2 regions of the Rhizobium sp. RU35A genome follow, and region 1 is predicted to be linked to the other one. Evidence: predicted binding sites of a transcription regulator. Region 1 holds the regulator's gene; the other holds the start of a gene.
What was found. The regulator HrcA, encoded in region 1, represses chaperone genes, less so after heat shock. The targets are predictions, from matches to a motif close to GTTAGCACTCNCNNNNNGNGAGTGCTAAC.

Region 2: a site for HrcA is predicted at 2,161-2,189, ahead of groES (co-chaperone GroES). Genes of this name have one in related genera too.

Annotation. Positions count from the first base shown of each region.
Region 1 is NZ_FTMR01000012.1:59,018-63,873, reverse strand. Features, by position in the region: gene raiA (ribosome-associated translation inhibitor RaiA) at 1-469, shown strand, start outside; gene ptsN (PTS IIA-like nitrogen regulatory protein PtsN) at 534-998, shown strand; gene grpE (nucleotide exchange factor GrpE) at 1,086-1,718, opposite strand; gene hrcA (heat-inducible transcriptional repressor HrcA) at 1,830-2,918, opposite strand; gene rph (ribonuclease PH) at 3,093-3,809, shown strand; gene F3H95_RS22255 (VOC family protein) at 3,822-4,229, shown strand; gene rdgB (RdgB/HAM1 family non-canonical purine NTP pyrophosphatase) at 4,239-4,856, shown strand, end outside.
Region 2 is NZ_FTMR01000001.1:647,681-652,536, reverse strand. Features, by position in the region: gene F3H95_RS03370 (alpha/beta hydrolase) at 1-27, shown strand, start outside; gene groL (chaperonin GroEL) at 98-1,735, opposite strand; gene groES (co-chaperone GroES) at 1,807-2,103, opposite strand; gene chrA (chromate efflux transporter) at 2,302-3,627, shown strand; gene F3H95_RS03350 (TIGR01459 family HAD-type hydrolase) at 3,740-4,588, shown strand; gene F3H95_RS03345 (bifunctional riboflavin kinase/FAD synthetase) at 4,603-4,856, shown strand, end outside.

The DNA of each region.
Region 1 (4,856 bases):
CTATGCGGGGCAGGTGATTGTCGAGAAGGCGAGTTCACGCTTCACGACGGATTGCAGGCTTCATCTCGACACCGGCGTCGTGCTGCACGCGACGGGCGAGGCGACCGACCCGCAGCTGAGCTATGACGCGGCTGCGGAGCGCATCGAGAAGCGCCTGCGCCGCTATAAGCGCAAGCTGCGCGATCACCATGCTGGCGCAACCCAGAACGGCTATGCGGAAATCGCCTATACGGTGGTGGACAGCGTACCGGATGAGACAGACGAGGTGCCGGACGATTTTGCGCCGACGATCGTGGCGGAAAGCTCCAAGCCTCTGAGGACCATGACGGTCGCAACCGCCGTGATGGCGCTCGACATGACTGATGAACCGGTGCTGTTCTTCCGCAATCCGGGCCAGCAGTTGAACATCGTTTACCGCCGCAATGACGGCAATATTGGCTGGATCGACGCCGCCAGTATCAAGGGATAAGCCTGACGGGAGTGCCTGCGGGCACTCCCATACCCCCTCCATAGGGGGCAGAAGGATGGAAAGAATGGCGTTGGCAGACCTGCTGCAGCAAGATGCGATAATCCCCGCCCTCAAGGTGAACTCCAAGAAGCAGTTGCTGCAGGACCTGGCAGCCCGGGCCTCCAAGCTGACGGGTGTGCCGGAGCGGGAAATCTTCGATGTCATTCTCCAGCGCGAGCGGCTTGGTTCCACCGGGGTCGGCCACGGGATTGCCATCCCGCATGGCAAGCTCGGCAGCATCGGCGCCATCCAGGGCCTGTTTGCCCGCCTGGAAACACCCGTCGATTTCGAGGCACTGGATGACGAGCCGGTGGATCTCGTCTTCCTGCTTCTCGCCCCGGAAGGGGCTGGCGCCGATCACCTGAAGGCATTGTCGCGCATTGCGCGCGTGCTGCGCGATCAGGACCTGGTCGCCAAGCTGCGCGCCACCGATTCGGCTTCCGCCATCTATGCCTTCCTGACGGAAGAGCAGGCCTCCAACGCGGCCTGATCGACAACAGAATATCCCAGACGACAGAAGGCCCCGCCTCCAGTCCGGAGGCGGGGCCTTCTCTTGTGAATCAGGGCTTTCGGGCCATCAGCCCTTGTCGGCCTCGGCTTCGGCGGCCGGCGCATCCGCCTTCGGGCCGCCCTTGGAAACGCCCACCATGGCTGGCCGCAGCACGCGCTCGCCGATGACATAGCCGGCCTGCACCACCTGCAGCACCGTGTTGTTCGGCACCGTGGTATTGGGAATTTCGAACATCGCCTGATGGAAGTTCGGATCGAACTTCTGGCCTTCCGGTTCCAGCTTGCGCACGCCGTGACGCTCCAGCGCCGACAGCATGGCGCGCTCGGTCATGTCGACGCCTTCGATCAGCGCCGTCAGGCCAGCATTGCCGCTTTCCGTCGCTTCGGCGGGAATGGACTCCAGCGCGCGGCGCAGATTGTCGGATACGGCCAGCATGTCGCGGGCAAACGCGGTCACGGCATAGGACTTGGCATCCTTCACGTCGCGCTCGGTGCGGCGACGCAGATTGTCCATTTCTGCGGCAAGCCTCAGGAAGCGGTCGCGCAGTTCCAGGTTTTCCGCCTTCAGCGCCTCGATCGGATCGGGGGCCGGCGCCTCGGCGGCATCTGCCGCATGCTCATCCTGGGCAGCGGATACGGCCTCGGCCGCAAGATCCTGTTCTGCCGCGTCAGGTCCGTTCTTGTTGGTTTCGTCGGTCATGACGGTCTCCGGTAGAGGGTTGAAATTTGAGCCCGATATCGAGGTTTGCACCCGAAAAATCAAGGCTGAAGCCGATCAAAGGCGACAGCCTCGAACCGGCGGTCGATGGGACTAGAGCGGTTTGCGGGTCAGGCGCGCGAGAAGCTGGGCGGTATAGTCCACCATCGGCACGATGCGCGCATAGTTCAGCCGCGTCGGACCGATGACGCCGACGGCGCCGACGATGCGGTCCTCCTCGTCGCGATAGGGTGCAACGATCAGCGAGGAGCCGGAAAGCGAGAAAAGCTTGTTTTCCGAACCGATGAAAATGCGCACGCCCGGCCCGCTTTCGGCGAGATCGAGGATCTCGATCAGGCTGTCCTTCTTCTCGAGATCGTCGAACAGCAGGCGCAGGCGGTCGATGTCCTGACCGTCCGCCACGCCTTCGAGCAGGTTGGCGCGGCCGCGCACGATGAGGCGGGCGGGCTTGCCCTCCTCGCTGTCACCGGCCCAGATGGCAAGGCCCCGCTCAACGAGATCACGCGACAGGGTGTCGAGCTCCGACTGCACCTGATGCTTCAAGCTCTGCAACTGGCTGCGCAGTTCCGGCAGCGTCTGGCCGGCCAGATGCGCATTGAGGAAATTGGCCGCTTCCGTCAGCTGCGAGGAGGTGACGCCGGCCGGCAGGTCGATGATGCGGTTTTCCACCTGGTTGTGGTCGCCGACCAGAATGGCGAGCGCCTTGGTCGGCTCCAGACGGATGAATTCCACATGCTTCAGCACCGTATCGCTCTTGGCGGTGATGACGATGCCGGCTCCGCGCGACACGCCGGAGAGCATCCGGCTCGCCTCCGTCATCAGGCTTTCCATCGGCTGGGTGCGGTCGAGCGGGCGGATCTGCCGCTCGATGCTTTCCTGCTCGGCAACCGAAAGATCGCCCACCTGCATGAAGGCATCGACGAAGAAGCGCAGCCCGCTCTGGGTCGGCAGCCGGCCGGCGCTCACATGCGGAGAATAGATGAGGCCAAGCTCTTCCAGATCGCTCATCACGTTGCGCACGGAGGCTGGCGACAGCGACATGGGCAAGAGGCGCGAGAGATTGCGCGAGCCGAGCGGCTCTCCGGTTTCCAGATAGCTCTCGACGATGCGGCGGAAGATCTCGCGCGAGCGCTCATCGAGCATGGAAGTACCGTCCCTTCCTCCCGATGTATGAAGACCCATCTGACGCATTTCACCTTATCTTTGTCCTGGATGACACGAATATAGTGTGTCTTGCCGCATTGGCAAAAGGGAAATCGAAGCCCGTCGCATGCTGCCCGATCGTCGCCCGGTTTTTCTTTGCAAAAGCGCCCCCATCGCCGTAAGACGCCATCACGGAACCGTCAGGAGAACGAGATGCGACCCTCAGGCAGAAAAACCGACCAGATGCGCAAAGTCAGCTTCGAACGCAATGTTTCGAAGCATGCCGAGGGCTCCTGTCTGGTGAAGTTCGGCGACACCCATGTGCTGGTGACCGCAAGCCTTGAGGACAAGACGCCGCCGTGGCTGCGCAATTCCGGCAAGGGCTGGGTGACGGCCGAATACGGCATGCTGCCGCGCGCCACCGGCGAGCGCATGAAGCGCGAGGCCGCCTCCGGCAAGCAGGGCGGCCGCACCCAGGAAATCCAGCGTCTGATCGGTCGTTCGTTGCGCGCCGTCGTCGATCTGGAAGCACTTGGCGAACGCCAGATCACCGTGGATTGCGACGTCATCCAGGCCGATGGCGGCACCCGCACGGCCTCCATCACCGGTGCCTGGATTGCGCTGCATGACTGCCTGAAGTGGATGGAAGCCCGCAACATGGTGAAGGTGGAGCGCGTGCTGAAGGATCACATCGCAGCCATTTCCTGCGGCATCTTCGCCGGCCAGCCGGTAATCGACCTCGATTATCTCGAGGATTCCGCCGCCGAAACCGATGCCAACTTCGTCATGACGGGGGCCGGCGGCATCGTGGAAGTCCAGGGCACGGCCGAAGGCAAGCCCTTTTCGCGCGACGAACTTCTGACCCTGCTCGATCTCGCCGCCGCCGGGACGGCTGAACTGGTCGAGATGCAGAAGCAGGCGATTGCCTGACGGGAGGCGACGATGATCGAAGGCGTGCTGGAAACAGCCCTCTATGTCGACGACCTCGACAAGGCCGAAGCCTTTTATAGCGGCGTGCTGGGGCTTGCCCCCATCCGGCGCAATGGCGACCGGCACATCTTCTATCGTTGCGGCTCCGGCATATTGCTGATCTTCAATGCCGTGGAAACCCTGAAGCCCTTGCCATCAGGCTCCCTGGACGTTCCGCGACACGGCACGACGGGGCCGGGCCATGCCTGCTTCCGCGTCACCGGCAATGATCTCGATGCCATGGCCGATACGCTGAAGCAGGCCGGCATTGCCCTGGAATCAACCGTCACCTGGCCGAACGGCGCCCGATCCATCTATTTCCGCGATCCTGCCGGAAACAGCCTGGAATGCGCCGAGCCACGTCTGTGGGATCTCGAATAGGACAAGCCTATGCGCAAGCTCGATAGCCGCACCATCATCGTTGCCAGCCACAATGCCGGCAAGATCCGCGAAATCGCCGACCTGATCGGCCCCTTCGGCTTTTCGGCAAAGTCGGCCGCAGAGCTGAACTTCGTGGAACCCGACGAGACCGGAACCACCTTCGAAGAAAACGCCGCGATCAAGGCGCTCGCCTCGGCGAAAGCCGCCGGCCTTCCCGCGCTGTCGGACGATTCCGGTCTGGTGATCGACGCACTCGATGGCGCACCCGGCGTCTATACCGCCAACTGGGCCGAGACGGCGGACGGCACGCGCGATTTCGCCATGGCCATGGCCAAGGTGGAGCAGGCACTGGCCGACAAGGGTGCACTGACGCCTGAAACCCGCACCGCCCGCTTCGTCAGCGTGCTCTGCCTGGCCTGGCCGGATGGCCACACCGAAATGTTCCGCGGCGAAGTGGAAGGCGTCATCGCCCCTGCCCCGCGCGGCATGGCCGGTTTCGGCTACGACCCGATCTTCCAGCCGAAGGGCTATGACACCACCTTCGGCGAAATGAGCGCCGAGGAAAAGCATGGCTGGAAGCGTGGCGATGCGGAAGCGCTGTCGCACCGTGCCCGCGCCTTCAAGATC
Region 2 (4,856 bases), on a different contig from region 1:
GCGGCCATTCGGGCACCATCAGCCTGATCGCCGATCGGGCAACAAAAAAGGGCGACCCGAGGGCCGCCCTTCGTAACGCGATGCCGGAAGGCTGGACTTAGAAGTCCATGCCACCCATGCCGCCCATGCCGCCAGCCGGCATGGCCGGAGCGTCCTTCTTCGGCAGTTCGGCGATCATGGCTTCCGTCGTGATCAGCAGCGAAGCAACCGAAGCAGCGTTCTGCAGAGCGGTGCGAACAACCTTGACCGGGTCAACGATACCCATGGCGATCATGTCGCCATACTCGGAGGTCTGAGCGTTGTAGCCGAAGTTGTCGTCGTTCTTTTCGAGGATCTTGCCAACAACGATCGAAGCTTCGTCACCGGCGTTGTCTGCGATCTGGCGAACCAGCGACTGCAGGGCGCGGCGAACGATGTTGATGCCGGCTTCCTGGTCGTCGTTTGCGCCCTTGACCGAGATCTTCGTGGAGGAACGCAGCAGAGCGGTACCACCGCCCGGTACGATGCCTTCCTGAACGGCCGCGCGGGTTGCGTTCAGAGCGTCGTCGATGCGGTCCTTGCGCTCCTTCACTTCGACTTCCGTTGCACCGCCGACGCGGATCACGGCAACGCCGCCAGCGAGCTTGGCAAGACGTTCCTGCAGCTTTTCGCGGTCGTAGTCGGAGGTGGTTTCTTCGATCTGGGCCTTGATCTGGGCAACGCGGCCTTCGATGTCAGCCTTCTGGCCGTTGCCATCGACGATCGTGGTGTTTTCCTTGGAGATCGAAACCTTCTTGGCGCGGCCGAGCATGTCGAGCGTGACGTTCTCGAGCTTGATGCCGAGATCTTCGGAGATCACGGTACCGCCGGTCAGGATGGCGATGTCTTCCAGCATGGCCTTGCGGCGATCGCCGAAGCCCGGAGCCTTGACGGCAGCAATCTTCAGGCCGCCACGCAGCTTGTTGACGACGAGCGTTGCAAGAGCTTCGCCTTCGACGTCTTCAGCGATGATGACGAGCGGCTTGCCGGTCTGGACGACGGCTTCGAGAACCGGCAGCATGGCCTGAAGGTTCGACAGCTTCTTCTCGTGCAGGAGAATGAAGGCGTCTTCCAGGTCAGCAACCATCTTTTCCGGGTTGGTGACGAAGTAGGGCGACAGGTAACCGCGGTCGAACTGCATGCCTTCGACGACTTCGAGTTCGGTCTCGGCGGTCTTGGCTTCTTCAACCGTGATGACGCCTTCGTTGCCGACCTTCTGCATGGCTTCCGCGATGTCGCGGCCAACCTGCGTGTCGCCGTTTGCGGAGATCGTGCCGACCTGGGCAACTTCTTCCGAGGTGTTGATCTTCTTGGCCTTGGCCTGGAGATCCTTCACGACTTCGGCAACGGCGAGATCGATGCCGCGCTTCAGGTCCATCGGGTTCATGCCGGCAGCAACGGCCTTCTGGCCTTCGCGAACGATGGCCTGGGCCAGAACGGTTGCGGTGGTGGTGCCGTCGCCTGCGATGTCGTTGGTCTTCGAAGCAACTTCGCGGACCATCTGGGCGCCCATGTTCTCGAACTTGTCTTCCAGTTCGATTTCCTTGGCAACCGATACGCCGTCCTTGGTGATGCGCGGAGCGCCGAAGGACTTGTCGATGACGACGTTACGACCCTTCGGGCCGAGCGTTACCTTGACGGCATCAGCGAGAATGTCGACGCCACGCAGCATCTTTTCGCGCGCGGTGCGGCCGAATTTGACTTCTTTAGCAGCCATGTGAAAACTCCCTTGGGCTTATCAAGCCCGCTGTCGTTCAATCTTGAGGTGGAGAGGCCTTCGGCCGAAAATCAGCCGATGATGCCCATGATGTCGGCTTCCTTCATGATGAGAAGGTCAACGCCGTCGAGCTTGACTTCCGTGCCGGACCACTTGCCGAACAGAACGCGGTCGCCGACCTTCACGTCGAGCGCAACCAGCTCGCCGTTTTCCTTGCGGGCGCCCGGACCAACAGCGATGACTTCGCCTTCTGCCGGCTTTTCCTTGGCGGTGTCGGGAATGATGATGCCGCCCTTGGTCTTTTCTTCAGACTCGACGCGACGAACGACAACGCGGTCGTGCAGCGGGCGGAAATTGGTGCTTGCCATTGTCTAATCCCTCGATCAAATGACATAGGCGGGTTCAAAGTTTCCCGCGATGATGTTGTTAGCACTCCCATCTGGTGAGTGCCAGCGCCGTTGAGATAAGATTGGAGCCTGTATGAGTCAAGAACGGGGCCCAGAAATTTTATCCTGCGGCGGAACCTTTTCCCTTGTGGTTCTTTCCCCGTGCGGCTGCCTGAGCGCATGAATGAACCTGCTCCGTCGTTCGGCGCGCTGACGCTGGCCTTTGCGCGTATCGGTTGCCTCTCGTTTGGCGGGCCGGCGGCGCAGATCGCCATGATGCATCGCGTCTGCGTCGAGGAAAAAGGCTGGATCCGCGAGGACCGCTATCTGCATGCGCTGAACTACTGCATGCTGCTGCCCGGCCCGGAGGCGCAGCAGCTCGCCACCTATATCGGCTGGCTGACGCATGGGGTGCGCGGCGGGATCGTTGCCGGCCTCCTGTTCGTGCTGCCGGGGCTTGCCGTCATCATCGGCCTTTCCACCGCCTATGCGCTCTATCAGGACGCCGGCTGGCTGTCCGGCCTGTTCTTCGGCCTGAAGGCCGCGGTGCTGACCATCGTGCTGGAGGCGGTGCTCAGGCTTTCCCGCCGCACGCTGAAGACCCGGTTCCTCCGGCTCCTGTCGGTTCTCGCCTTCCTGGCGCTCTTCGTGCTGGCCCTGCCGTTTCCGCTGGTGGTGGTGGTGGCCGGGCTTGCGGGCTATCTGCGCGCACGGAGGCTGCCGGCAGAACCTGCCGCTGCCGACCCGGTGGAGACCCGGCGCCCCCGGCCGCCGCTGGGCACGGCCCTGCTGCAGCTCGGTTTCTGGGTCCTCGTCTGGCAGTTGCCCTTCCTCGTCCTGTCGCCGGTGGCGGGCGCGGAAAGCCTGGCCGCCCTGTTTGCCTTCTTCTCGAAGATGGCGCTCGTCACCTTCGGCGGCGCCTATGCGGTGCTCGCCTATGTGGCGCAGGTGGCGGTCGAGAATTATGGCTGGCTGCGCCCCGGCGAGATGCTGGACGGACTGGCGCTGGCGGAAACCACGCCGGGGCCGCTGGTGCTGGTGCTTTCCTATGTCGGCTATCTCGTCGGTTTTCGCACGGTGCCGGGGCTCGAGCCGGTGATCGGCGGCATTCTCGGCGCGCTTCTGGTGGCCTGGGCCACCTTCGTGCCGAGCTTCATCTGGATCTTCGCCGGTGCGCCCTACATCGAGCGGCTGCGCGGCAAACCGCAGATTTCCGCAGCGCTGTCTGCCATCACCGCTGCCGTCGTCGGGGTCATTGCCAATCTGGCGCTGTGGTTCGGCCTGCATGTGCTGTTTGCCGATGTGCACCGTCTGCCGCTGTTTCCCGGATGGACGGGCGAGGGGGCGCCCGGCCTCTGGTGGCCGCGGCTGGCCTCGCTCGATCCGGCGGCGCTCATCCTCTTCCTCGTCTCGGCCATCCTGCTTCTGCGGCTGAAGATCGGCATGGTCAAGGTGCTCGGCCTCTGCGCGGCGGCCGGTCTCTTGTGGCGGCTGGCGGGGTTCTGACGGCGAGGCCGTGCCACGTGGCTGCAGCCGCAGTGTTCACAAGGAAACTCCTTGCCATCGGCCCCCAGCTTTGCCATGTCAGCGCATATCTTTTTCAAGGCACCGGATGACCATGGCAGACCGCATTCAGAATCTCAGCGCGATCACGGCGGGCTATCAGCTCGTGCTTTCGGATGTGTGGGGCGTGCTGCACAATGGCGTCGACGCCTTCCCGGCTGCCTGCGTGGCGCTGGCCGATGCGCGCAAGGCCGGCGTTACCGTGGTGCTGATCACCAATTCGCCGCGCCCCGCGCCGGGCGTCATCGACCAGCTGCGTGTGCTCGGCGTGCCGGATGAGGCCTATGACCGCATCGTCACCTCCGGCGACGTGACCCGCCGGCTGATCGCCGAGGGCCCGAACAGGGTGTTCCTGCTTGGCCCCGAACGCGACATGCCGCTGCTCGAGGGGCTGGACGTCACCGTCACCGGCGAGGAGTCGGCAGAGGCGATCGTCTGCACGGGCTTCTTCGATGACGAAAAGGAAGTGCCGGAAGATTATCACGACATGCTGAGCCGCTTTGTCGCCAGGGGCGCGCCGCTGATCTGCGCCAATCCGGATCTGGTGGTCGAGCGCGGCCATCGCATCATCCCCTGCGCCGGCGCCGTTGCCGCCTATTACGAACAGCTCGGCGGCTCAACCCGCATCGCCGGCAAGCCGCACCGGCCGATCTACGAGGCGGCGCTGGCCGCCGCGCGCGAGGTTCGCGGCGAGATCGACATGGCCAGGGTGATTGCCGTTGGCGACGGCATGCCGACCGATGTGAAGGGGGCGCTGAGCTACGGCCTCGACCTTCTCTACATTTCCGGTGGCATCCACGCGGCCGAATATACGGTGAACGGCAAGACCGACGAGGCGATCCTCAATGCCTATCTCAAGCGCGAGGGGGCGACGCCGAAGTGGTGGATGCCAAGGCTCGCCTGACGGAAGACCGCGCCATGACCGTATTTCACCGCAACGAGAAGAAAGAGCCGCTGCCGGCCGAATTGCACGGCGGTGTGGTGGCGATCGGCAATTTCGACGGCGTGCATCGCGGCCACAGCAGCGTGCTGGAACGGGCGCTGGCGCTCGCCGAACAGCGCGGCGTTCCGGCCCTGGTGCTGACCTTCGAGCCGCATCCGCGCACCGTCTTCCGGCCGGACCAGCCGGTGTTCCGCCTCACGCCTGCGCCGTTGAAGGCCCGCCTGCTGGC